2 regions of the Promicromonospora sp. Marseille-Q5078 genome follow, and region 2 is predicted to be linked to the other one. Evidence: riboswitches for the same ligand, from Rfam matches in the RefSeq annotation. Region 2 holds a riboswitch; the other holds the start of a gene.

Region 1 (4,202 bases), 500 kb from region 2:
GCACGAGCTCGAGGACCTCGCCCTCGAGCCGGACCCGGCCTACGGCCCCGCGTTCCGCACCCTGTGGATGGCCGGCGCGTCGGCGGTGCCCCTCGACGACCCCGCACGCCTCGACCGGCTCGAGCCGCTCACCCGCTGGTTGATCGGCCGTGGCCGGCAGGTGCCCGCGCGCGAGCTCGCGCAGGCCCTGCGGGCGCTCACCGGGTTCGAGCGCCGGCTCGTGGCGCAGGTGTCGCGGTTCGACGCCGTCGTGACCCCGGCCCTGGCGATGACGCCGAGGCCGCTCGGCTGGTTCGACCCCGAGGACCCGGAGCGCAACTTCGAGCAGCAGTGCCAGTACACGCCGTGGACGTCGATGCTCAACGTGGCCGGTCTGCCCGCGATCACGGTGCCGACCCGACCGACCGACGACGGCCTCCCCATGGGGGTCCAGCTGATCGGCCGCCCCGGCGGGGAGGCGACGCTGCTCGCGCTCGCCGCGCAGCTCGAGGACCGGCTGCGCTGGGCGGACCGGCACCCGCCGGTCTGGTGAGCGGGCGCAGGCCCGCCGGCCGGGACGCCCAGGTGCGAGACCGCGCCCCGGCGCCTACCGTCGGTTCTCGAGGTCGTTCGACGACGGAAGGAGCCCCGATGGGACTGGGAGACAAGGCCAAGCACCTCGCGGAAGAGGGCGAGGGCAAGGTCAAAGAGGCTACGGGCAAGCTCACCGACGACGAGAAGAAAGAGGCCGAGGGCAAGGCCCAGCAGGCCAGCGCGAACCTCAAGCAGGCGGGGGACGACGCCAAGGACGCATTCAAGAAGTAACCCGCTCACGACGACGGGGCGCCACCGCACGGTGGCGCCCCGTCGTCTTGTCCGGGCCTGTGTCCGGGCCGCGAGGGCCGCGGCGTCAGAGGTCGTCGGGCAGGCAGCCGAAGGCCTCGTCGGCGCCCAGCGCGGCCGTGGCGAGCAGGCCCTCCAGCCCCGAGCCGGCGGGCACCGGGCGCGGGTCGTCGACGACGACCCACAGGCCGTCCACCACGTCGTAGCGCGCCTGCGGCCCCTCGTCGACCAGCGACCGGACGGCGGCGACGAGCCGCTCGACCTCCTCGCCCGCGGTGCCGAGGCCCACCGACGCGCGCACGGCGCCGGCGTCGAACCCGAGGCGCCCGAGCAGCGGGTGCGCGCAGAACCGCCCGTCGCGCACGCCGATCCCGTGCTCGGCCGACAGGTACGCGGCGACCAGGCCCGGGTCGTAGCCGGAGACGGTGAAGGTCACGACGCCCACCGGGTCGACGGCGTCGTCCCAGACGTGCACGACCTCCACCCGGTCCAGCGCGCCGAGGCCGTCCACGAGCCGGCGCCGCAGCGCGTCCTCGTGCTCGCCGGCGACCTGCGGGTCGAGGGCGGCGAGCTCGTCGCACGCGGCCGCGAGCGCCACCGCGCCGATGACGTTGGGCGACCCGGCCTCGTGCCGCGCCGGCCCCTCGTGCCACTCGGTGCGCGTCGTGCGCACGCGGCGCACGGCGCCGCCGCCCGCGAGGTACGGCGTGCCGACGTCGAGCCAGTCGCGGCGGCCGACCAGCGCGCCGGCGCCGAACGGCGCGTACGTCTTGTGGCCGGAGAACGCGACGTAGTCGACGCCGGTCTCGGCCAGGGAGAAGCGGCGGTGCGGCACCAGCTGCGCGCCGTCGAGCACGACCCGCGCGCCCGCGCCGTGCGCCGCGGCGACGACGTCCGCCACGGGCAGCGCCTCGCCCGTGACGTTGGACGCGCCGGTCAGTGCGAGGAGCGCGTAGGGGCGGCCGTGGGCGACCCCGGCGGCCAGCTCGCCCTCGATCTCCGCCAGCGTCGCGGAGACGGACGGGCCGCCCGTCACCACCGTCGCGTCGGTGACGCGCTGCCAGGGCAGCAGGTTGGCGTGGTGCTCGATGTCGAGCACGAGCACGCGGCCCGGCTCGCCCGTCACCGGGTCGGCGGGCACGCAGCCCGCGAGCAGGTTGAGCGAGTCGGTGGTGTTCCGGGTGACGATCGTCAGGTCGTCGTCCCGGGCCCCGACGAACGACCCGATGGTGCGGCGGGCCGTCTCGTACAGGGCGGTCGAGACCTGCGAGAGGTAGCCGGCGCCGCGGTGCACGCTGGCGTACAGCGGCAGCACGCGCGTGACGCGGTCGGCCACGGCCTGCAGGGCGGGGGCCGAGGCCGCGACGTCGAGGTTGGCGTACGGCACCTGGCGGCCGTCGACCAGTGGTACGAGCGTGTCGCCGCCGACGACGGGCAGCACGGGCGCGACGTCGTGCACCGGGGCGGCGAGAGGCGCCGGGGCGGGCGCGGTGGTGAGCGTGGTCATGCGTGGTCCTCCTCGGTCGTGCCGGGGAGGTGCCTCCCCGCGCTTGCCCGCGCGCCGGACGGCGCGGGGCCAGGTCGTCACCCGGGGCACCCCGCCGCGAGAGGAGGGTTGCCGGCCAGCGAGCCGGGGCTTGTCGCTGGCGCTCTTGACCTGTGACCATCGTCCGGAGGAGGTCCGGCGGTGTCAAGCGGCGAGCCGCGCCCTCTTGACATGTGGGACGGCGCGCCCCCGAAGGGCGCTCGCACGGAGCGCCCGACCGTTCCTGCGGTCATTGCAGCGGGTACTGCCCAGGGTGGTAGCGCGGGTCGATGGGACGCTCCTCGGGCGGCAGGTACCGGTGCGGCTCCTGCGGCCTCCGGTCGCGGCGCCGTCGGAACCATCCTCGGATCCTCGTGAAGAACGACATGGCGACCTCCCGACCGTCGAGGTTCGCTCCCCATGATCCGCGGCCGGTGCGCCGCTCGCACTCCTCGGCGACCGGACGAGGTGCGAACAGACGACGGGCCCGCCGAGGTCAGAAGCCGCTGGCCCCGCCGCCGTCGCGCCAGCCGAGCGCGTTGTCCGCGCCCTGGGCGTACGGGGCCTCGTGGGGGCGTCCGCCCTCACGGGGCGGCGGCAGGTCGCGGGGGCGCTCCAGCGGCTCCTGGCGCTCCCGCCGGAACCAGCGCCTGAGGGTGTCGAGAAGCGCCATGGTCGACCTCCGTCGTCGTGAACCCGTGCCGATTACTTGGCGGAGACTTTACCCTCGGCCGCGGGTGGCCGCCCGGGAGGACGCCCTCGTTCGCTGCGCGAGACGGGGTGACCAGCACGCGGACGGCGGGCGTACGATCGCCACGACCATCCCGAGCGGCCGAGTGACGTGGCACGTCGACGCCGCAGCAACCCGCGGGCCGGTCGCCGCCCTCGTGGCGGCGGCGCGGCACGGACGAGGGTGCTACCGCCACGACCGATGGGAGGACTGCGATGAGCACCCAGATCGAACCCCGCCCCGCCGAGGGCTACGCCGGGGACCTCACGCCGCAGCAGGCCTGGGACCTGCTGGCTGGCGACCCCGAGTCCGTCCTCGTGGACGTGCGCACCGAGGGCGAGTGGCGTGCCGTCGGCGTGCCCGACACCGCGCAGGCAGGCAAGCGCCCCGTCTTCGTCGAGTGGGTCAAGGCGGGCGGGCGCCCGAACGCCGGCTTCCTCGCCGAGCTCGCCGCCGCGGGCGTGACCGCCGAGCGTCCGATCGTCTTCCTGTGCCGCTCCGGCCAGCGGTCGATCGGCGCGGCCCGCCTCGCCACGTCGTCCGGCCTCGGCCCGGCGTACAACGTGCTCGAAGGCTTCGAGGGTGGCCCCGGCTTCGACGGCGCCCGCGACCGCGAGGGCTGGAAGGTCCGCGGGCTCCCCTGGGGCGAGTACTCCGCCGAGGGCGTGACCACGGAGTCCCGCGCGTGAGCGGCGCGCACCCGAACCAGGACATCCCCACCGGGCCGGCCGCCGACGACGTCGTGCACGGCGGGTCGGGCCGGGGCCCGCTGCCCGCGACCGCGCGCCCCGCGACGCTCGCCGTGCGCGGCGGCCACCGGCGCACGGACTTCCAGGAGACCTCGGAGGCGCTGTTCCTCACACAGGGCTACGTCTACGACACCGCCGCCGACGCCGAGGCCTCGTTCTCCGGCGACCTGTCGCGCTTCGTGTACTCGCGGTACGGCAACCCGACGGTGCACACGTTCGAGGAGCGCCTGCGCCTGCTCGAGGGCGCCGAGGCCTGCTACGCGACGGCGTCCGGCATGTCGGCCGTCTTCACGACGCTCGCGGCCCTGGTGTCCAGCGGCTCGCGCATCGTCAGCGCGCGCGCCCTGTTCGGCTCCACGAACGTCATCTACGAGGA
Region 2 (4,202 bases):
CGATCGCGATCGCGTCGACGTCGGTGCCCGCGAGCAGGGCGAGCCGGTCGGTGGAGCCGGCGCGCAGGTCGCCGTACGGCGCGGTGACGAGGAGGCGCGGGCGCTCGCCCTCGACGTCGTCCGTGCCGACCGCGAGCTCGGTCGCGAGGGCGCGGTAGGCCCGCTCGACCGCCGCGTCCAGCACCTCGACGGGGACGTCGACCGAGTCGGACACGAGGGCGGGCTCGTCGAGCTGCACCCACGGCGCGCCGACGGCGGCCAGCGCGCGCAGCAGGTCGGCGTACGCGGCGACGACGTCGTCGAGCCGGTCGAGCGGCCGGAAGCCGTCGCCCGCCTCGGAGGCCGCCTTCGACAGCGCGAGGAACGTCACCGGGCCGACGAGCACGGGGCGCGTCGTGACGCCGGCCTCCTTGGCCTCGGCGTACTCGCGCACGACGCGATGGTCGGCGAACGAGACCGGCGTCGTCTCGCTGATCTCGGGGACCAGGTAGTGGTAGTTCGTGTCGAACCACTTGGTCATCTCGAGCGGCGCGTCCTCGCCGCGGCCGCGGGCCACGGTGAAGTAGCCGTCGAGCTCGAGCGAGCCGTCCTCGTCGTCGAGCAGGTCGCGGAACCGCTCCGGGACGGCGCCCAGCAGCGCGACGACGTCGAGCACCTGGTCGTAGTAGGAGAACGCGCCGGGCACGGACCCGTCGTCGGGGTCCAGGCCCAGGGACGTGAGGCGGCGGGCGGTCTCCCGGCGCAGCGCGCCGGCCGTGACCTCGAGGTCGACGGCGTCGGTGCGCCCGGCCCAGAACGACTCGACGGCCTTCTTGAGCTCGCGGCGCCGGCCGATGCGCGGGTAGCCGAGGATCGTGCCGCCGCGGAACGCGGGGGTGGGGGTGGTGGACATGAGCACTCCAGAGGTCGGGCTCCGGTCAGACAGCGGGAGCCTGGGTCGGGATGCTCGGTACCCACGGCCTTCTGGCCAGGTCCGTGCGGTCCGACGGCTGGTCGGACGACACCGGTCCGCCGAGGTGGACACCCTCGAGCAGGTCCAGAGCGGGACGGTACTTGTTGAACGTGTACACGTGGATGCCGGGGGCGCCCGCGTCGAGCACGCGCTGGGCGAGCTCCACGGCGCGCGCCGTCCCGTAGGCGTGCTGGGCCTCCGGGTCCGGCAGGGCGTCGAGCGCGTCCAGCAGGTGCCGGGGCGCGCGGACGCCGGTGAGCTCCTCGACGCGACGGAGCCGGCGCGGCTCGGTCGTGGGCAGCTGCCCGGCGAGGATCGGGATCGTCACCCCGGCCGCGCGGGCCTCGGTGACGAAGTCGGTGTAGGAGTCGGCCTCGTAGAACAGCTGCGTGATGGCGAAGCTCGCCCCCGCCTGCTGCTTCTCCAGGAGGCGCCGGACCTCCTGCGACCGGGTGGTGCCCGCCTGCACGTTGCCGTCGACGAACGTCGCGACGGCGATCGTCATCGGGCGCGCGGCCCCGCGCAGGGCGGTGCTCGCGTCGTGCGCGCAGCGTCGCGCCTCGACCTCGCGCAGCAGGTGCACGAGCTCGATCGACGACTCGACGCCGTCCGCGGCGGGCCGCCAGTCCGGCTGGTCCTTGGGCGGGTCGCCGCGCAGCGCGAGGAAGGCCCGCGTGCCGGCGGTGAGGAAGTCGTCGATGACGGCGGACACGTCCTCGCGGGACGCGCCCACGCAGGTCAGGTGGGCCACCGGCAGGACGGGCGTGCCCTCGAGCAGCCCGGCCACGACCTGGCGTGCGGTCGCCCGGTCACCCCCGCCGGCGCCGTACGTGACGGACACGAAGTCCGGGTGCGTCGCGACCAGGCGGCGCGCCGTCTCCCAGAACTTGGGCGCGGCGTCGGGCCGGCGCGGCGGCATCAGCTCGAACGAGACCGTCGGGCGTGCCGGCTGCGCCGGGGTGGGCGGAAGAGATGCCTCTGCGACCATGCGTCACTCCATCGATCCTGGCGTGAGCACCTTCGTCCTCGGGAGGCTTCCGTCGGAGAACGGGTTGCTGCGGCGTCGACGAGCCAGGACTCTCGGCCGCTCTGGATGGCTGGACCTCGATCGTACGCACCATCCGCCATGCGGGCGAGGATGCGACCGCCTGCTGAGACACGCCCGGGGCGAACGCCCTGCTCAGGGCACCAGGACAACCTTGCCGCCGGGGTGTCCCGTCTCGACGAGGGCATGCGCGCGCGGTGCGTCGGCCAGCGGGAACACCGCGGCGACGGTGGTCGTGAGGTCGCCGCGGGCCATCGCCGCGACCGCGTCGGCGAGCTCGCCGGCGTCCCGCTCGGACCGCGAGCTGAACTCCACGCCGAGCTCGTCCGCGTCGTCGTCCGCGATGGTGAGGATCCGGTCGGTGCCGCCGCGCAGCGCGATCGAGTCGGGCAGCACGCCCGCGCCGGTGGTGTCGAGGACGGCGTCCACCCCGTCGGGGGCCAGCGCGCGCACGCGCTCGACCAGGCCCGCGCCATACGTCGTGGGGGTCGCGCCGAGCGCGGCGACCCGGTCCTGGTTCCGCGCCGAGGCCGTCCCGATCACCCGCGCGCCGCGGCGCACCGCGAGCTGGGTCGCCAGCTCGCCGACCGACCCCGACGCCCCGTGCACGAGCAGCGTGTCTCCCGCGGCGACGCCGAGCCGGCGCAGCGCGCGCTGCGCGGCCTCCGCCGCGACGGGGAGCGTGACGGCGTCGGTCGAGGCCAGGCCCTCCGGGACGCGGGCGAAGACGGTGGTGAGCGCGAGCTCGGCGTACCCGTGGCCGGTGAAGCCCACCACGCGGTCGCCCGGCGCCACGCCCGTCACCTCCGCGCCGAGCGCGTCGACGACCCCCGCGACCTCCAGCCCCGGCACGACCGGGAACGCGGGCGGGCGCATGCCCGGGACAGGCGCCGCGCGGAGCGTCGTGTCCCAACCGTTGACGGCGGCCGCCTCCACGCGGACGCGCACCTGCCGCGGACCTGGTTCGGGCGCGGGCACCTCGGCCGGGTGCAGCACCTCCGGGCCGCCGAACGTCTCGAACACGATCGCGAGCACGTCATCCTCCTCGGGTGGGATGTCGACGTGACCGCCTCGGGCGATCGCGTCGTCCATGGTGGCGACGTGGCTCAGCCGTGTGACCTCAGCCCTCGACGCCGGGTGCCGCCTCGGCGTCCCACCCGACACGGTAGGTGCTGCTGTCGAAGATCTCGACGACAGCAACGCATCCGGGTAGACCCCAGGAGCTGGATCGATCGTGGCCTCGGCGGGTTTGCGGTGACCGGTCGCCACGAGGTCGTGAGCGCAGGTACCAGGAGGGATGGCGTCCGAGACGAGCGTGCGCAGGTCAGGACGCCGCGGCGCGGAACTCGCTGAGCCAGGTCCGGAAGTCCGCCGTCCCGTGCAGATACGTCCCGGGACCCGACAGAAGGTCCGCACCGGAGAGCCTGTCGAGGGCATCCATCACGGCGTCGTCGACGTCCTCGTCGTCGTCCGTCTCGCGCAGGGTGGTCATGGCCCAGTCGGCCGCCTGGTCCGGGGCGAGCGAGCCGTTGGCCAGCGCGCTCAGCGTGGAGTCGACGGTGGATCGGTCAGTGGATTCCATGCTCAGAACGCTCCCGTGAAGTTCCTGCGGCGTCAGAGGCGGAGCCCGGCGGGGTCGAGGGCCGGGGAGGTCCAGAGCACCCCGTCGCCGTCCAGCACCCAGGTCGCCCCGGCACGGGCGTCGGCGACGACCGTGAGCCACGTGACGAAGGCCTCTGCGGAGCTGCACTCCGCCCAGCACGTGGCGGACGGCGACAGCTCGGGGACGTCGGTGAACTCACCCCGCGTCTCGTCGGCACCGGCAGCGAGATCGTCGACGAACCCGTCCTCGAGGTCCCCGAACACGGTGAACAGCACACCGTCGTCGTCAGCGACCTGCACGACTCGATCCGCCGTCGCCCGTCCGCCCCGTTCGACCAAGGCGCGCTCGACCTGCGCGTACAGGTCGTCGTCGGTGGACACGATGAATGCGCCCTTCACGGGTTGCTCCTCAAGAAGTCGATGACCTCGTCGGGGTGGCGACGTGGCGCAGCCGTGTGACCTCAGCCCTCGATGCCGGCTGCCGCTTCGGCGTCCCACCCGACACGGTATGTGCTGCTGTCGAAGATCTCGACGACAGCAACGCATCCGGGATAGACCCCGGGAGCTGGATCGATCGTGGCCTCGACGGGTGTTCGGTGACCG

The links. A riboswitch is a leader RNA that binds a small molecule or an ion and turns the genes downstream of it on or off. The one in region 2 is predicted to bind S-adenosylmethionine.
Region 1: linked by a shared signal. The riboswitch ahead of ACQFYA_RS03285 (aminotransferase class V-fold PLP-dependent enzyme) and the one ahead of ACQFYA_RS00915 (methylenetetrahydrofolate reductase) in region 2 are both predicted to bind S-adenosylmethionine.

The regions. Positions count from the first base shown of each region.
Region 1 covers NZ_JBNPQG010000001.1:701,538-705,739, reverse strand. The annotation lists gene ACQFYA_RS03295 (amidase) at 1-532, shown strand, start outside; gene ACQFYA_RS03290 (CsbD family protein) at 631-804, shown strand; gene ACQFYA_RS03285 (aminotransferase class V-fold PLP-dependent enzyme) at 890-2,329, opposite strand; SAM riboswitch class IV at 2,364-2,480, opposite strand; gene ACQFYA_RS03280 (hypothetical protein) at 2,844-3,020, opposite strand; gene ACQFYA_RS03275 (rhodanese-like domain-containing protein) at 3,293-3,766, shown strand; gene ACQFYA_RS03270 (O-succinylhomoserine sulfhydrylase) at 3,820-4,202, shown strand, end outside.
Region 2 covers NZ_JBNPQG010000001.1:202,694-206,895, forward strand. The annotation lists gene metE (5-methyltetrahydropteroyltriglutamate--homocysteine S-methyltransferase) at 1-892, opposite strand, end outside; gene ACQFYA_RS00915 (methylenetetrahydrofolate reductase) at 918-1,940, opposite strand; SAM riboswitch class I at 1,946-2,052, opposite strand; gene ACQFYA_RS00920 (NADP-dependent oxidoreductase) at 2,133-3,032, opposite strand; gene ACQFYA_RS00925 (YxzC family protein) at 3,322-3,579, opposite strand; gene ACQFYA_RS00930 (hypothetical protein) at 3,612-3,998, opposite strand; gene ACQFYA_RS00935 (hypothetical protein) at 4,061-4,202, opposite strand, start outside.